Regions from separate parts of the Sulfitobacter guttiformis genome, predicted to be linked through region 1. Evidence: riboswitches for the same ligand, from Rfam matches in the RefSeq annotation. Region 1 holds a riboswitch; the other holds the start of a gene.
The links. Region 1 has a riboswitch for thiamine pyrophosphate ahead of thiB (thiamine ABC transporter substrate binding subunit). Riboswitches for the same ligand answer to the same signal wherever they lie in the genome.
Positions count from the first base shown of each region.

Region 2: linked by a shared signal. The riboswitch ahead of thiD (bifunctional hydroxymethylpyrimidine kinase/phosphomethylpyrimidine kinase) and the one ahead of thiB (thiamine ABC transporter substrate binding subunit) in region 1 are both predicted to bind thiamine pyrophosphate.

Region 1 covers NZ_RAQK01000001.1:1,444,686-1,452,203, forward strand. The annotation lists gene C8N30_RS07195 (thiamine/thiamine pyrophosphate ABC transporter permease ThiP) at 1-439, opposite strand, end outside; gene thiB (thiamine ABC transporter substrate binding subunit) at 415-1,392, opposite strand; TPP riboswitch at 1,427-1,526, opposite strand; gene aroC (chorismate synthase) at 1,618-2,721, shown strand; gene C8N30_RS07210 (hypothetical protein) at 2,792-3,172, opposite strand; gene C8N30_RS19295 (DM13 domain-containing protein) at 3,612-3,788, shown strand; gene C8N30_RS07215 (DMT family transporter) at 3,860-4,837, shown strand; gene cobO (cob(I)yrinic acid a,c-diamide adenosyltransferase) at 4,860-5,459, shown strand; gene C8N30_RS07225 (cyclase family protein) at 5,573-6,520, shown strand; gene C8N30_RS07230 (branched-chain amino acid aminotransferase) at 6,607-7,476, opposite strand.
Region 2 covers NZ_RAQK01000001.1:1,084,335-1,091,852, forward strand. The annotation lists gene rplA (50S ribosomal protein L1) at 1-254, opposite strand, end outside; gene rplK (50S ribosomal protein L11) at 256-681, opposite strand; gene nusG (transcription termination/antitermination protein NusG) at 1,029-1,562, opposite strand; gene secE (preprotein translocase subunit SecE) at 1,787-1,984, opposite strand; gene C8N30_RS05320 (hypothetical protein) at 2,064-2,843, opposite strand; gene C8N30_RS05325 (type III polyketide synthase) at 3,115-4,179, shown strand; gene C8N30_RS05330 (isoprenylcysteine carboxyl methyltransferase family protein) at 4,179-4,676, shown strand; gene C8N30_RS05335 (hypothetical protein) at 4,622-5,353, shown strand; TPP riboswitch at 5,359-5,457, shown strand; gene thiD (bifunctional hydroxymethylpyrimidine kinase/phosphomethylpyrimidine kinase) at 5,521-6,336, shown strand; gene C8N30_RS05345 (FAD-dependent oxidoreductase) at 6,333-7,313, shown strand; gene thiS (sulfur carrier protein ThiS) at 7,303-7,500, shown strand; gene C8N30_RS05355 (thiazole synthase) at 7,504-7,518, shown strand, end outside.

The DNA of each region.
Region 1 (7,518 bases):
TGAAAAACACATGGGCGAGTACAACACCCTGTAGTCCATAAATTGATACCGTAGGCAGGCCCAGCCCCTCCAGCCCCGCATTTACCCATCCATTGCGCCCAAAAACCGCTAAAAGCCCCAGCACAGCAACAATTACCGGCAAAATGAAAGGGGCGCCCAGAAGTGTGACAAGCACCCCGCGCCCGACGAACCGTCGCCGTGCAAGTGCCCGCGCCACCGGCACTGCAAGGATGCAGGAGAGGATAGATGAGCAAGCTGCCTGCACAACTGTGAACCGTACAGCCGCCCAATCGCTCGGCCCCAATCCAACCCCCAACTCCGCACGGCTCGCGACAGCTGCCAGTGCAAGCAGGATCAACGACAGCACAATCAGTGCCGCGCTGAACCCCGACTTTGGACTGATTGAAGCGCCGGTTACTGCGACAGCGCTTTGAGCCATTCGGCCAAAGCCTCCTCACGCACTGCAGGCACTTCGTCGACTGGCGTCAGCAACGCTTTTGCCGGAACAATCAACGTTTCAAACCCTTCGGGAAGCCCTCCCGCAGGTGTCACAGCGGGATACATCCAGTTCGTTGTCGGCAAAATCGTTTGAGCCGCCTCACCGACCATAAAGTTCAGAAACAAATCGGCTAGCTCGGGCTGGTCCGTTCCCGCCAGTTTGCCCGCAACTTCGATTTGCATGTAATGACCTTCGTCAAATGCCGCTGCCGCTTTGCCGTCATCTTGTTCCGCAATCAGGTGGTAGGCAGGTGAGGTTGTATAGCTCAGAACCATATCGGCCTCGCCCTCCAGAAACAGGCCGTAAGCTTCCGACCAGCCTTTTGTCACGGTTACGACATTGTCGGCCAGACCGTCCCAGATTGCCGGCGCATCATCGCCATACGCTGCTTTCACCCACATCAGCAGACCCAGACCGGGTGTCGAGGACCGCGGATCCTGAATAACGATCTTCAGATCACTTTCACCCAGCGCTGTGAAATTCGCAGGCGGGATCAGATCCTTGTTGTGGACAAACGCGAAATAGCCCCAGTCATATGCAGCAAAAACAGGGTCCGCCCACGCAATGGGAAGTGTATATTCCGCCTCTACCGCAGTCTCTGCAAACAGACCTGTTTCTTTTGCCGCCGCGATCAGGGAAGTATCAAGACCCATCACCACATCCGCATCAGAGCGCTCCCCTTCCAGCTTAAGCCGAGCCAAAAGTGCGGCCCCGTCCCCGAGACCGACAAGCTTGAGATCGCAGCCGCAGGTCTCTTCAAAAGCTTTTTCGATTGCAGGACCTGGCCCCCATTCGCTCACAAAACTGTCATAGGTATAGACAACTAGTTCGGGCGTCTCCGCCAATGCAGCGGTCGCCGCCAGTGTTGCAGTCGCAAACGTGAGATACTTCATCGCATCCTCCAAATTGCGGCGCAGAGAGGTGATGGAAGTATGTCCAGACCTTCCCTCCGCCGGTGTTAACCGGTTCAGGTTCGACGGGTCAGCTTTCGCAATCTCAGCACAAAGGTGCTCCCCGAGGTATGAACAGGGTTAGGAGGGGCGCGTCCCTTTGGCAAGCCAAAACCACTTGAGGCACTGCCGCTCGCCCGCTAAGGCAGTGTGCAAAGGAGACCTCCCATGTCGATGAACAGCTTTGGCCATCTTTTCCGCGTGACCACTTGGGGCGAAAGCCACGGCCCTGCATTGGGGGCAACTGTCGATGGCTGCCCTCCTGGCGTCGAGGTCACGCCTGAAATGATCCAGCACTGGCTCGACAAGCGCAAACCAGGCCAGAACAAATACACTACTCAGCGCCGTGAGGCAGACGAGGTACGGATTCTGTCCGGTACCTTCGAGGGCGTCACGACCGGCACACCAATCCAACTAATGATCGAGAACACCGATCAACGCTCCAAGGACTATGGCGACATCAAGGATAAGTTTCGCCCCGGTCATGCCGATATTACCTATTTCCAGAAATACGGTGTGCGGGATTATCGCGGCGGCGGGCGTTCCTCGGCGCGCGAAACGGCTAGCCGCGTAGCCGCAGGCGGTCTGGCCCGTGAGGCGATCAAAGCGATTGCCCCGAATGTCCAGATCACAGGCTACATGGTGCAAATGGGCCCTAACAAGATCAACCGCGATGCCTTTGACTGGGACCAGATTGCGCAAAACCCGTTTTGGGTACCCGATGCGCAGGCCGCGACCGATTGGTCAGCCTATCTCGATGATCTGCGTAAATCAGGGTCCTCTGTAGGTGCGATAATCGAAGTCACCGCACGCGGCGTACCGGCAGGGATCGGCGCGCCAGTCTACGCCAAACTCGATACCGATCTAGCCGCCGCAATGATGAGCATCAACGCCGTCAAGGGCGTCGAGATTGGCGAGGGCATGTCCGCCGCGATGCTAACCGGAGAGCTTAACGCAGACGAAATCTTCATGGGGGATGACGGTCAGCCGCGCTATTCCTCCAACCACTCTGGCGGGATTTTGGGCGGGATCAGTACAGGTCAGGACATTGTTGTCCGCTTTGCGGTCAAGCCCACCTCGTCAATCCTCACCACCCGTAAGACAATCACGAAACAGGGCGAGGAAACCGAGATTATTACTAAAGGTCGCCATGACCCCTGTGTTGGTATTCGCGCCGTGCCTGTGGGCGAAGCGATGATGGCTTGTGTTATTCTTGACCACCTTCTGCTGCACCGCGGCCAGATTGGTACAAATCGCGGGCACATCGGTTAGGGGCGGCTTAGAATATGTGGTATACCTTGCACCAACTGCTCCAATATACCCTACGGCAATCGTGAGCGGACTAGCATCCGCAACCCGGCATACTGCGGAACCAGAACACCCGCGAGGCGCGTGATTTCAACTTCCGGTAGTATCGTATGTGCTGGAGAGGCCGCACAAATCCACCGTGCATCTTAAGAAGCACGGCCCCCGAAATATCGGGTCTACATCTCCCGCCACTCGCTGCGGTGCGCAGAAAACAGCCTCTGTGCTCCCCGCGCAGGGCCGCGATTGAAATACTGTCAAACAACGCCACAATGCGTTCAACGTCATCTGCACCGGGCTGGCCAACCAGCAGGGTAAAAGCATCCGCCACAGCTTTGCTTTCGCAATACTCAAGCACACGCAGATAGGTTTTTTTGTCTTTGAACCCCTTATATAGATCGCCCCGCGTCAGCCCCATTCCCTCCAGCAAGTCTGGGAGGGAAGCATCCTGATCGCCATGCCGCCAAAAGACATCTGTCGCCTTGCGGATCGCCTCGACTTCGTCGAACTCTCTCGGCCGTGCCTTAAACTAACCTCAGTCTTATTTTGAACCAACCGATACAAAAATCACGCAGCTGCGTTTTGCAACATTCGGCTCCTAACTCCAAAGAGGGTTTGATACATAAATATAAATCCGAACAAGGAACCTACTTATAGGGCCTATCTCCTCTGCCCTGCTTGTCCTGTCTATCGCGCTCGCTGCACCTACGTTTACCGCCGCCGATCCAACTGGTACTTTTGGCGCCGCAAGCGATCATATTACGACAGGCTGTATCGCAGTTTCGAAAAATGCAAATGGCTCATACACCACCACCCTTAGTGACGGCTTCCCGCTTGATGGCGCCCCTGACCCAAGCGTGGACGTCGAAAAAGATGGCGCGTATGTCAGGGGCACCAGTGTCGGTGCTCTCAACTCCGTCAAAGGCGATCAAAGTTTTATCGTGCCCGCATTGGTTAACGTAGACGGCCTCAACGAGATCTACATCTGGTGGGACCAATTCGCCGTGCCCCTCGGTGTTGCGTTACTGAAATAATGTTGCGCGGGCAGCGGCTTGCACAGTTGCTGCCTGCTTGATCTTTTTGGCCCAAGGGCGCACATAAAATCATGGCGCAGAACATGACAGCAAACAGGCCGGGCACGGCGATCACACTCAGGCTGTGTTCTCTTTTTTTGTTCATGGTAATGGCGGCATTGATCAAAAGCGCCTCGGAAACTGTTCCACCGCCGCAGGCCGTCTTTTTTCGCTCCGTCTTTGCTTTTCCCGTGATCATTCTGTGGCTTTGGCAACAGCATGATCTGCGTACCGGTCTGATCCCCCAGAACTTCGTGGGCCATGTCTGGCGCGGCATCTTCGGCACCACGGCCATGGCGCTTACCTTTGGCGGCCTTGGCCTGCTGCCCCTGCCCGAAGTGACGGCAATCGGCTATGCCACACCGATGTTTACCGTCCTGTTTGCTGCAGTACTGCTGGGCGAGCGAGTGCGTCTATTTCGATTGTCCGCAGTGGCTTTGGGGCTGATCGGCGTGTTGATTGTGCTGGCACCGCGCCTTTCACTCGAGGCGGATGCGGTTACACGCACGGCCACTATAAGCGCCTTGATGGTGCTGGCCGCATCTGTGTTGCGTGCATTGGTACAGATCCATGTGCGAAAGCTGGTCCAGACCGAACACACGGCTGCCATCGTGTTTTACTTTTCACTGACTGCCACCTGCCTTTCGTTGCTCACCTATCCTCTGGGCGAGTTGACCGGCTGGAGCGCCCTCGACTGGATCACACCGACATGGCAGGTCGCGGGTTTAATGGTCGCGGCGGGCATGATCGGCGGGATTGCCCAGATTCTCGTTACGTCCTCGCTGCGCTTCGGCGCAGCCTCCATGCTCGCGCCTTTCGACTATTCCTCGATGATTTTTGCCAGCCTCATCGGATGGGCCGTATTTGGAGAACTGCCCACCGTGGCCATCCTTACTGGTGCCGCACTGGTGATCGCGGGCGGCGTGTTGATTATATGGCGCGAGCGCCAGTTGGGACTGGACAGAAGCAAATCAAAGGCCAATGTGCCCCCGCAAGGAACCCCGGAATAATGCCCCCTAAAGGAGACACCAGATGACCGACACCACAGACCACAAAACTAAAATGCAAGAACGTCAAACCGAACAACGCAAACGCGTGTCCGAGTTGAAAGACCCTGAAAAGGGGCTGGTTCTTGTCCATACCGGCGCAGGAAAGGGTAAATCCTCGTCCGCATTTGGCGTGATTGTACGTGCGCTGGGCTGGAAACAGAAAGTAGGCGTTGTGCAGTTCATCAAAGGCAAATGGAAAACCGGCGAGCGCCAGTTTTTCGACCGTCTGGGCGAGGTCACATGGCACACAATGGGGGAAGGTTTCACGTGGGATACCCAAGATAAGGACCGCGACATTGCAGCCGCCCAAGCGGCCTTTGCCAAAGGGCGCGAGATGATGGAAAGCGGTGAATACGACCTTATCGTCATGGACGAGATCAACATCGCGATGCGGTATGACTACCTTTCGGTTGCTGATGTCCTCGCAGGACTTGAGGCGCGGGACAAGCGAACAGGCGTTATACTGACCGGTCGTGACGCCAAACCGGAGCTCTGCGATTATGCCGATCTGGTCACAGAGATGACCGAGGTAAAGCACCCGTTCAAGGCAGGGATTAAGGCGCAGCGCGGTGTGGATTACTAAACCGCGCAAATCCGATTAGTCCCGCCAAACGGGAATCCCGTGCTAACCTCCAACTACTGACGGAGCGAATCGTCCCGCGAGAGGACGCGCACGTCCAACTGTGGAGGATTAATATGACTTTTACGAAACTTACGGCCCTGTGTGTCGGGCTCACGCTTGGTGCTGGGGCCGCATTTGCAGACTGCACCTCGACCAGCCAGTGGGGGGCGGAGGACACCCTCGGCTCTGCAAATCTGGTCACCCCCGAGCGCACGCTGGCCGCCGCATCATTGATCAAACAAGGCAAATCCATGCCGCTGGGTATTGCGATCGGGCCGAACACACCGGCATTTCCGCCCCGCTCGCTCAACCTGCAAATTGTACAGCCGAACCAGCAAGGTGGGCAAAAGCTGTCCGGCTTCGGCTATGAAGGCAATTACAATGATGACATCCTGCAAACCTGGATAGGGATCGGCTCGCAACTTGACGGATTAGGGCACCTTGGCGAAGGCGGGCATTACTACAACTGCCTCGACGAAAAAGAGATCAGCGCCATCACCGGTCTGACCAAGCTTGGTACACATGCCGTGCCGCCACTGGTCGGCCGTGCCGTAATCCTCGATATGGCAGCCAATGCGGGTGTCGACGTGATGCCCGCAGGAGCGCACTTTGGAGAGGCCGAGATCAAAGCCGCCGCTGAGGCACAGGGCGTGACCATGGGCGAAGGTGACATCATCCTGTTCCACACCGGCTGGACCGAAGGTATGATTGAAAGTGATCCGGCTGCATGGGGAAGCACAGAACCGGGCCTGAGCAACGAAGGCGCCGTCTACATTGCTTCGCTAAACCCGATGGCGGTTGGCGCGGACACTTGGGGTCTCGAACCGATCCCGCCTGCTCCGGGTGACAAAGTGTTCTATGGCCATGTTACCCTTCTGAAGGAAAACGGGATCTACATTCTGGAAACGATGAATGTAGGTCCGCTTTTGCGTGAAGGAGTGAACGAGTTTATGTTTGTTCTAGGCCAACCCCGCATCATAGGAACAGTACAGGCGATGATAAATCCGGTAGCACTCTATTAAACTGAATGGTTGCGGGGCCGTTGGCCCCGCCACGACGCCGGTGGCCGGACCTACGGTCCAGCTACCGGCAAATCAGATGTAAAAGCTCAGGCGCGCACAAGCTTTTCATAGCTCTCTGCGATGTCGCGCGTCAGAGCACCCACTTTGAAAGTGTATTCGCCAATCTGGCCTACAGGTGTGACTTCGGCCGCAGTTCCGGTGAGCCAGCATTCCTCGAAGCCCGCCAGCTCTTCTGGCATGATATGCCGTTCGTGAACGCTGATACCGCGATCGCGCAGCATTCCGATAACGGTCTGCCGTGTGATGCCATTAAGAAAACACTCGGGGTCAGGTGTGTGCACCTCACCATCCTTGACGAAAAAGATGTTTGCCCCGGTTGCTTCGGCCACATAACCGCGGTGATCATACATCATTGCGTCAGAGCATCCCTTTGCCTCAGCCGCATGCTTGGACATAGTGCAGATCATGTATAAACCCGCCGCCTTGGCGTGACAGGGGATCGTTTCGGGCGAGGGACGCTTCCATTTCGAGATGTCGAGCTTGGCGCCCTTCATCTTTGCGTCCCCGTAATACGCGCCCCACTCCCATACGGCGATGGCCATGCGGACCGGATTACGCGAAGAGGCCACGCCCATATCTTCACCCGCACCGCGCCACGCGATTGCGCGCACATATGCATCCTTAAGACCGGAGGCTTCCAGCACCTCGGCCTTGGCAGCCTCTATTTCGTCGATGGTGTAGGGGATAGTAAAATCAATCATTTCGGCAGAGCGCTTGAGCCGCTCCGAATGCTCCCGACTTTTGAAAATCTTTCCGTTGTATGCTCGTTCCCCCTCGAATACCGACGAGGCATAATGCATCGCATGCGTCAGGATGTGTACATTGGCGTCGCGCCACGGCACCAATTTGCCATCCATCCAGATGTGCCCGTCTCGATCATCATATCCACCAGCCATAGTTATCCCCTTAAACCCTGTTTGCATATATTGCGTAAAATG
Region 2 (7,518 bases), 360 kb from region 1:
TCAGCTTTCGGACCGCGCGCGAATACCGCAACGCGAACATCCTTACCTGTACCATTAGGCAAGCCCACAACGCCGCGAACCATCTGGTCTGCGTGACGCGGGTCGATCCCGAGGTTCATGGCAATCTCGATCGTCTCGTCGAACTTGGTGTTCGAGTTTGCCTTGATCAGAGATACCGCTTCTTCAACTGTGAGGTTCTCTTTGCCGACGAATGCTTCGCGTGCGGCGCGGATACGTTTTCCAAGCTTTGCCATATTACTTAACCTCGATGCCCATGGACTTTGCGGAGCCCAGAATGATTTTCATTGCTGCTTCCACATCGTTTGCGGACAGATCGACCATCTTGGCTTCTGCAATTTCGCGCAGCTGCTTTGGCGTGATGGAGCCCACGTTCTCACGCGATGGCGTCTTGGCGCCAGACTTCACTTTTGCCGCTTTTTTCAGGAAGTACGACGCAGGTGGCGTCTTGATGTCCATAGTGAAGGACTTGTCCTGATAGTAGCTGATCACTGTTGGGCAAGGTGCGCCCGGCTCCAGGTCTGCTGTCTTGGCGTTGAACGCTTTACAGAATTCCATGATGTTGATGCCGCGCTGACCCAACGCCGGACCTACCGGCGGGGACGGGTTTGCTTGACCCGCTTTAACTTGCAACTTCATCGTACCGACGAGTTTCTTGGCCATTGGCCTTCTCCTTTGTCATCGGCAAGGTCTCCCCTGCCCTACAAGGTCACAACGCGCTGTGACCGCCATTTAGCGTGGTGCGGCCCAAGGCATCGCGATGCCCCTACCTCCCACGAACGATTCGCCGCTCAGCAATGCTGATCGGCGCAAGAGCCTGCTCACTAGAACACTTGGGCGCTCTAATCAAACGGTATCTTGTAGTTATAATCTCATTGCCGCACCCCTACGCACCCAAAACCCGAAACAGGGGAACGACCGATAGAACTCATAGCTGCCCCAGAGGGCAAAGGCGCTGCAGACGAATGGCGACAAAGCGCTGAACCACCCGTTCGCACAGCGCGCGCCAATCAGATTTGTTTGTTTACCTGAGTAAAGTCCAGCTCGACGGGTGTCTCGCGGCCAAAAATAGAAACCATAACCTTGATCTTCTGGTTCTCTTCATCGACCTCTTCAACCATACCGTCGAAGTCTTCAAACGGGCCATCGCCAACTTTGACGCGCTCCCCGATCTCGAAGTGGATGAGGGTCCGCGGTGTCTCTTCACCCTCTTGGACACGGCCAAGGATCGCTGTTACCTCAGCATCACGCATCGGCATGGGGCGCCCTTGAGGGCCCAGAAAGCCGGTCACGCGATTGATGGAATTGATCAGGTGATAACCGCGGTCGGACATTTCCATGTGTACAAGAACATATCCTGGCATGAAGCGACGCTCGGTCGTCACCTTCTTGCCGCGGCGAACCTCGATCACTTCCTCGGTTGGTACCAGTACTTCGTCAATCTGGTCCTCAAGCTGCTGCTCAGCAACTGTGGTGCGGATCTGCTCGGCAATCTTTTTCTCGAAGTTCGACAGGACGCTGACCGAATACCATCTTTTTGCCATTTGATCTTTCCGTCCTTGTCCTAAGTGCTGAGCACTTGCGAATTCCTAAAAACACTAAGGGGCAAAAGCCCCAGCCGCCTGCAACGAATATCAATGCGTAACTCGAATCAAATCATACGCGCCACAGAACAGATCTGCGGACTAGCCCACGCGCCCTTGGGATTCAAGTGTTGGAAAAGATATTTGAGGTCAAACAACCTTCAACCGCATAGCTGTAGCCGGCATTAGCCAAACATAGTCAGCACGTACTGGAGCCCGCCGCGGATCACAATATCAACCAACGCAAAGAACACAGCCGTCAACGCAGCGAGAATAAAGACCATCACTGTGGTCAACATCACCTCGCGGCGCGTTGGCCAGACAACCTTTGCGACTTCTGCGCGGGTTTGCTGAATGAACTGAAGCGGATTGGTCATGGCCATGGAATACATCCTGAATTATCGCTGGAACAGCACTTAGCCGCAGAAGAGCCGTGTTTCAAGACTTCAAATGCCACCAAGGCTAGGCGCTTTTTTCATTCAAACTCGCCAAACGTCGCTTTAGCGCTTCGTCGTGACGCGCGTCGGCTGTGGCCAAGTCACCAAAGTCCGGCAGATAAAAGCCATCAACCGTCCCTTCGGGGAAGCGGTCGAGCACGGCATCCCAGCGCATGGCAAATCTGTCAAGACGCGCGTGCAACACGGCAGCACGCGCGGGCCTGCGGCTGGCATACCAGCGATTTGCCTTAACCACACCGTGCCAGAATCCATCATATCCGGCGATCAAAAAGACGCCTACCGTTATAAATACAAGAACCAGCATGAGACCAAGAATCAGCCAGGGCCGCAAAAGCACCAACAAGGCAAAGCCCGCCAGCGCGATATGCGCCGCTGTGGGCCGATAGCCGCGGATACGGTCGACAAGAGGGCTGGTTCGGGACGGCTTTACCATTGATTCCCTCTGTTTTGATTTTAATGGCGCGCTGCGCACAATCGCCGCGCCCTTGCGCCGAAAGGAAAACCAGCGTTTCTTCCGGATGGGGTCGATACGAACTGAATCATCTGGCCGCTCGAGTTCGGGCAGGGTGTCGGCCTTTCGACGGACGCGTGTCGGAGTTCTCGCCTCCAACGGTGCCTCGTCGACGTGAACCTCACCTGCCTTGGCAGCGGCATGCACAGGTGTACGGCTTTGGACAGGCGTCTCCTCGGTTAAAATCGACCGGATCGCACTTAATGATTGCTCATCAAGCCCTGTTTCAGCTGCTTCGCTATGCTGGGGTGATGTTTTAGGTGCTGCTGTCATCTACTCATACCAATTGCCCGAAGATCATTACCGGCTGGTATGCGGGCCTTTTACGGCACTTCAATGAAGAGGATGTGACGCTAAAATGGCATTGTTTTCAGGCAGCCTCCAATGCGATTCTTTCGGGCGCATTGTGCCGGAAACACCAGGAGGTACGGATTGCCATTTCATGCGTTAAATAAGCCTAGGCCGTGCTGCACTAGCTAAATCTCGTATCTTCAACTGGATCATCAAAGCGACACGTCGGGTTTTTAGATTAAAAGGTTTTTTGATGTCAGTTTATTTACACGGTCTTTCGACCGCCCTCCCGCCCCATTGCCTCACCCAGTCGGAGGTAAAGGAGCGCGCCGCAGTCATATTCAGTCAAAAGTACCCACAATTTGACCGACTCTCAAAAACCTTTGAAACCGCGGGTATCGACAGACGATACTCGGTTGTGCCGATTGACTGGTTTTCCGCCGAACACGGATGGTCAGACCGCAACACCGCCTTCATAAGCGGCGCAAAGAGCATGTTTATAGCGGCCGCACAGCGCGCGCTCGAAGACGCGGGCTGGTCGGGTGCCGAGGTCGATTGCGTTGTTACAGTGACCTCCACAGGGATCGCGACACCTTCGTTAGAGGCACAGGTTTTCGGCGAAATGGGATTTCGCGAGGACATCATGCGGGTTCCAGTCTTCGGCCTTGGCTGTGCAGGGGGCGTATCGGGGTTATCGACAGCACAGATACTTGCTGCGGGGCGTCCGGGGTCCAAGGTTTTGCTGGTTGTGGTAGAGGCATGCTCCCTTTCCTTCCGCGCAGACCGCCTGCAAAATGCGGATATCATCGCAACCGTTCTATTTGGTGATGGATCTGCTGCCGCGTGTATTTGTACCGATTTGCCTGCGGCGGGGAATGTTGTAACGCTGGGGCGGGGTCACCAAAAAATCTGGCCGGATACACTCGATATCATGGGCTGGGATGTAGACGAGGCAGGATTCGGTGTGGTATTTGACCGCTCTATTCCCGCGTTTGTTTCGGCAGAATTCGCGGTAGCCACAAAGGGCGCCCTCGAAGCAGCAGATCTCGATCATGTTCAAATTGACCGCTACGTCTGTCACCCGGGCGGTGCAAAAGTAGTAGACGCTATAGAAGACGCACTTCACCTTGAGCATGGATCCCTCGATGCCGAGCGGGACACACTGCGCACTACGGGAAACATGTCGGCCCCCACCGTCATGTTTGTGATAAAGGCCGTTTTGCAAGCAGGCCACACGGGCCAGATGATGTCATGTGCTCTGGGTCCAGGATTCACTGCATCCTTCCTTCCCTTTCAGGTCAGCGCGCAGGCCGCATGATGCAAACAGCAACCTTTCTGTTTCTCGCCTTCATCATTATCCAGCGCCTTAGCGAACTGGTTATTGCAAAACGAAACACCGCAAAGCTCCTGCCCAAAGGGGCTTATGAGGTTGGGGCCGCACATTATCCGGTAATGGTTGCGATGCACACTGCATGGATCACCTGTTTGGTAGTTTTCGGATATGACGAGGCGGTAGACTTGACTTGGCTCGGTGCTTTTGCAGTTCTGCAAGTATTGCGCCTTTGGATATTGGGCAGTCTGGGCAGACGCTGGACCACTCGGATCATTGTCCTCGAAGGACCGCTCGTTGTCCGGGGTCCTTTCAAGTATTTTGCTCATCCCAACTACATGCTTGTCGTGGCCGAGATCATCGTGGCACCAATGGTAATTGGGCTTGGCTGGGTTGCGGTGATATTCACAATACTCAATGCAGCTATGTTGTGGGTCCGGATCCGGATCGAGCACAACGCTTTGGCCCCATTCAGAGCGACGTAGAAGTGTTTTCGGGAATCGGTTTTGGTGCGCAAAAGATTGGATTGGCGGCACTGACATTTCCCAAGATCGTAGCCACATTCATTTTGGTCCTGACCATTTTGATTGGCGCAAGCGTTCCCCGCGTCACATTCGACGATGACATCCACCGTGTGTTCTTGTCTGACAGCCCCCTTTCAGATGCCCAGCGCGCGTATGAAAAGGACCAGTCTCCGCCGCTCGGCACCGTCTTAATACTGGTAAAAGCCGAACACGCTTTCACTGCGCCCCAGATGTCGGATCTGCGCGATCTTACGCTCGATCTGGAATTTCTGGAGGGTGTAGCAGCAGTTGCTTCTCCTTTTATCCTACGTTCGCCACCGGAAGCGGATGCCCCTTCGGGCAAGCCTCTTTTCACGTACGAAATTCCGGATGATTTCGGTACTGACCTGACCGCCTTCAAGGAAATAAACACCGGCCTTCCGACATTTCTCGACAATTCGCTGACAGACTGTAATATCGGCATCCCCAATTCAGCAGCTACACTATATCCACAAACTTCGGAAAATTCGCCGACTTTTGGCCTGCGATCTAAACATAATCACAGGGCAAAAGTGCTCCTGTTCGAAACCTTACAGCCGGTGCAACTCCGGAAGAAATGCAATTCCAAAATATTTGACACGGATTTTTCTTACCGCTAGACGTGGTGCATCCGTTGGGGTGCCTGACAAGGCTGAGAGGCGAAAGCTGACCCATCGAACCTGATCCGGGTCATTCCGGCGTAGGGAACGGAGTAAAGCTTTGGCATTAATGCCATATTTCCCTCCTGTTTTCTATGCTGCTGGCCCTTTTGCAAAATGGGGCTGCTATGTTTTCTCAGGCACTAACGATTGCGGGCTCCGACAGTGGTGGCGGCGCGGGCATTCAGGCCGATCTCAAGACTTTCAGCGCTTTAGGCGTTTATGGCGCCAGTGTGATCACGGCAGTGACTGCGCAAAATACCCGTGCGGTCACAGCCGTCGAAACGCTGTCCCCTGTCATGATTTGCGCCCAGATAGATGCAGTCCTTGGCGATCTAGCGATAGCAGCGGTAAAAATCGGCATGCTGGGCGATGCGGACGCGATTGATGCTGTGGCAGGCAGGCTTGCCAATAGCGCGGTGCCGATTGTCCTTGATCCTGTGATGGTCGCTAAGTCGGGTGATGTCCTTTTGGCAGTAGAGGCTGTCGATAGCTTGCGCGCGCGCATGGTGCCTTTGGCCACACTATTGACCCCGAACTTGCCGGAGGCCGCATGCCTGCTGGGAACAGACGAAGCGGTGGACGAGTATCAAATGCTGGAACAAGGACGTACGCTTCTAGCCCTTGGACCCCGTGCGGTTTTGATGAAGGGGGGGCATACCAGCGGCAAAAATTGCGTTGATTTGTTGATTACGAAAGATGATGTGATCAGGCTGTCAGCTCCACGGCACGCCACACGCAATACACATGGCACGGGCTGCACGCTGTCAGCGGCGGTTGCCGCAGGGCTCGCGCGCGGGATGCCCCTGCCAGACGCCGTCAGGAAGGCCCATGCCTATCTGCAGGCAGCCATTGCGGCTGCGGATCTGCTGGACGTTGGCAATGGCCATGGCCCTGTCCATCACTTCCATGCGCTTTGGACCTGTGAAGGTTTCCCGCAATGACAGATGTAACCATCCTTGGCGCTGGCGTAGCAGGTTTGTGGGCCGCACGGTCATGCCTTTTGCGCGGTATTCGCCCAAGATTGCTGGACCGGACCGGCGCGGCAGGGCGGCATAGCTGTTCGTGGTGGGCGGGCGGAATGCTTGCTCCGGAATGCGAAGGAGCCACGGCAGAGCCGCCCGTAATGCGCCACGGACGGTTAGCAGCATCACTGTGGCAGGGCGTCACAAATGTTTATAAACGTGGTACACTGGTCCTTGCACCCGACAGGGACCGTGCCGAATTGGGCCGTTTCGCCGCGCGCACCAGCGGCCATACGGTCTGCGACGCAGCCGCAATTGCATCTCTCGAACCTGATCTGGAAGGCTGCCATAAACGTGGGCTTTTCTTTGAGGGCGAGGCACATCTGGACCCGCGACAGGCCCTCACTGATTTAGCCGACAGCCTCGAAGCATCGGGCGTTCGCGTCGAGATTGCCGATCTGCACCCGCGGGACATTACCGGACTGATAATTGATTGTCGCGGGCTGGCGGCCGCTGAGAGTCTGGATGGCTTGCGTGGCGTGCGCGGAGAGATGATCATTCTGCAAACGGACGAAGTTACGCTGAACCGCCCTGTACGCCTGCTGCATCCGCGCCATCCCCTTTATGTGGTTCCGCGTGCCGGTGGATTGTTCATGCTGGGCGCCACCCAAATCGAGAGCGAGGCACGCGGCCCCATAACAACACGATCGGCGCTGGAGTTATTATCAGCAGCCTATGCCCTAGATCCACGATTTGCCGAAGCCGCGATCGTCGAAACAGGGGCGGATCTGCGACCGGCCTTCTCCGACAACGTGCCACGTGTCGTGCGACGCGGCCAAGTTTTGCACCTCAACGGGTTGTTTCGACACGGCTACTTAATGGCACCTGCATTGGCTGAACAGGCGGCAGAATTTCTTTTAACTGGTGTAAGGGGAGACCTATTCCATGAAGATTGAAGTGAACGGTGAAGTCCGCGAGATCGCGTCAAATAATCTGGATACTGCACTTGCCGAGCTGGGTTGGGGCGAAGCGCGGGTGGCGACAGCCTTGAACGGCAGCTTTGTGCCCGCCGCCATGCGCGCGACGGCCGCGCTGTCGAACGGTGACCGTCTCGAAGTTTTAACTGCAATGCAGGGGGGCTGAGACATGCGCGACTTTTAC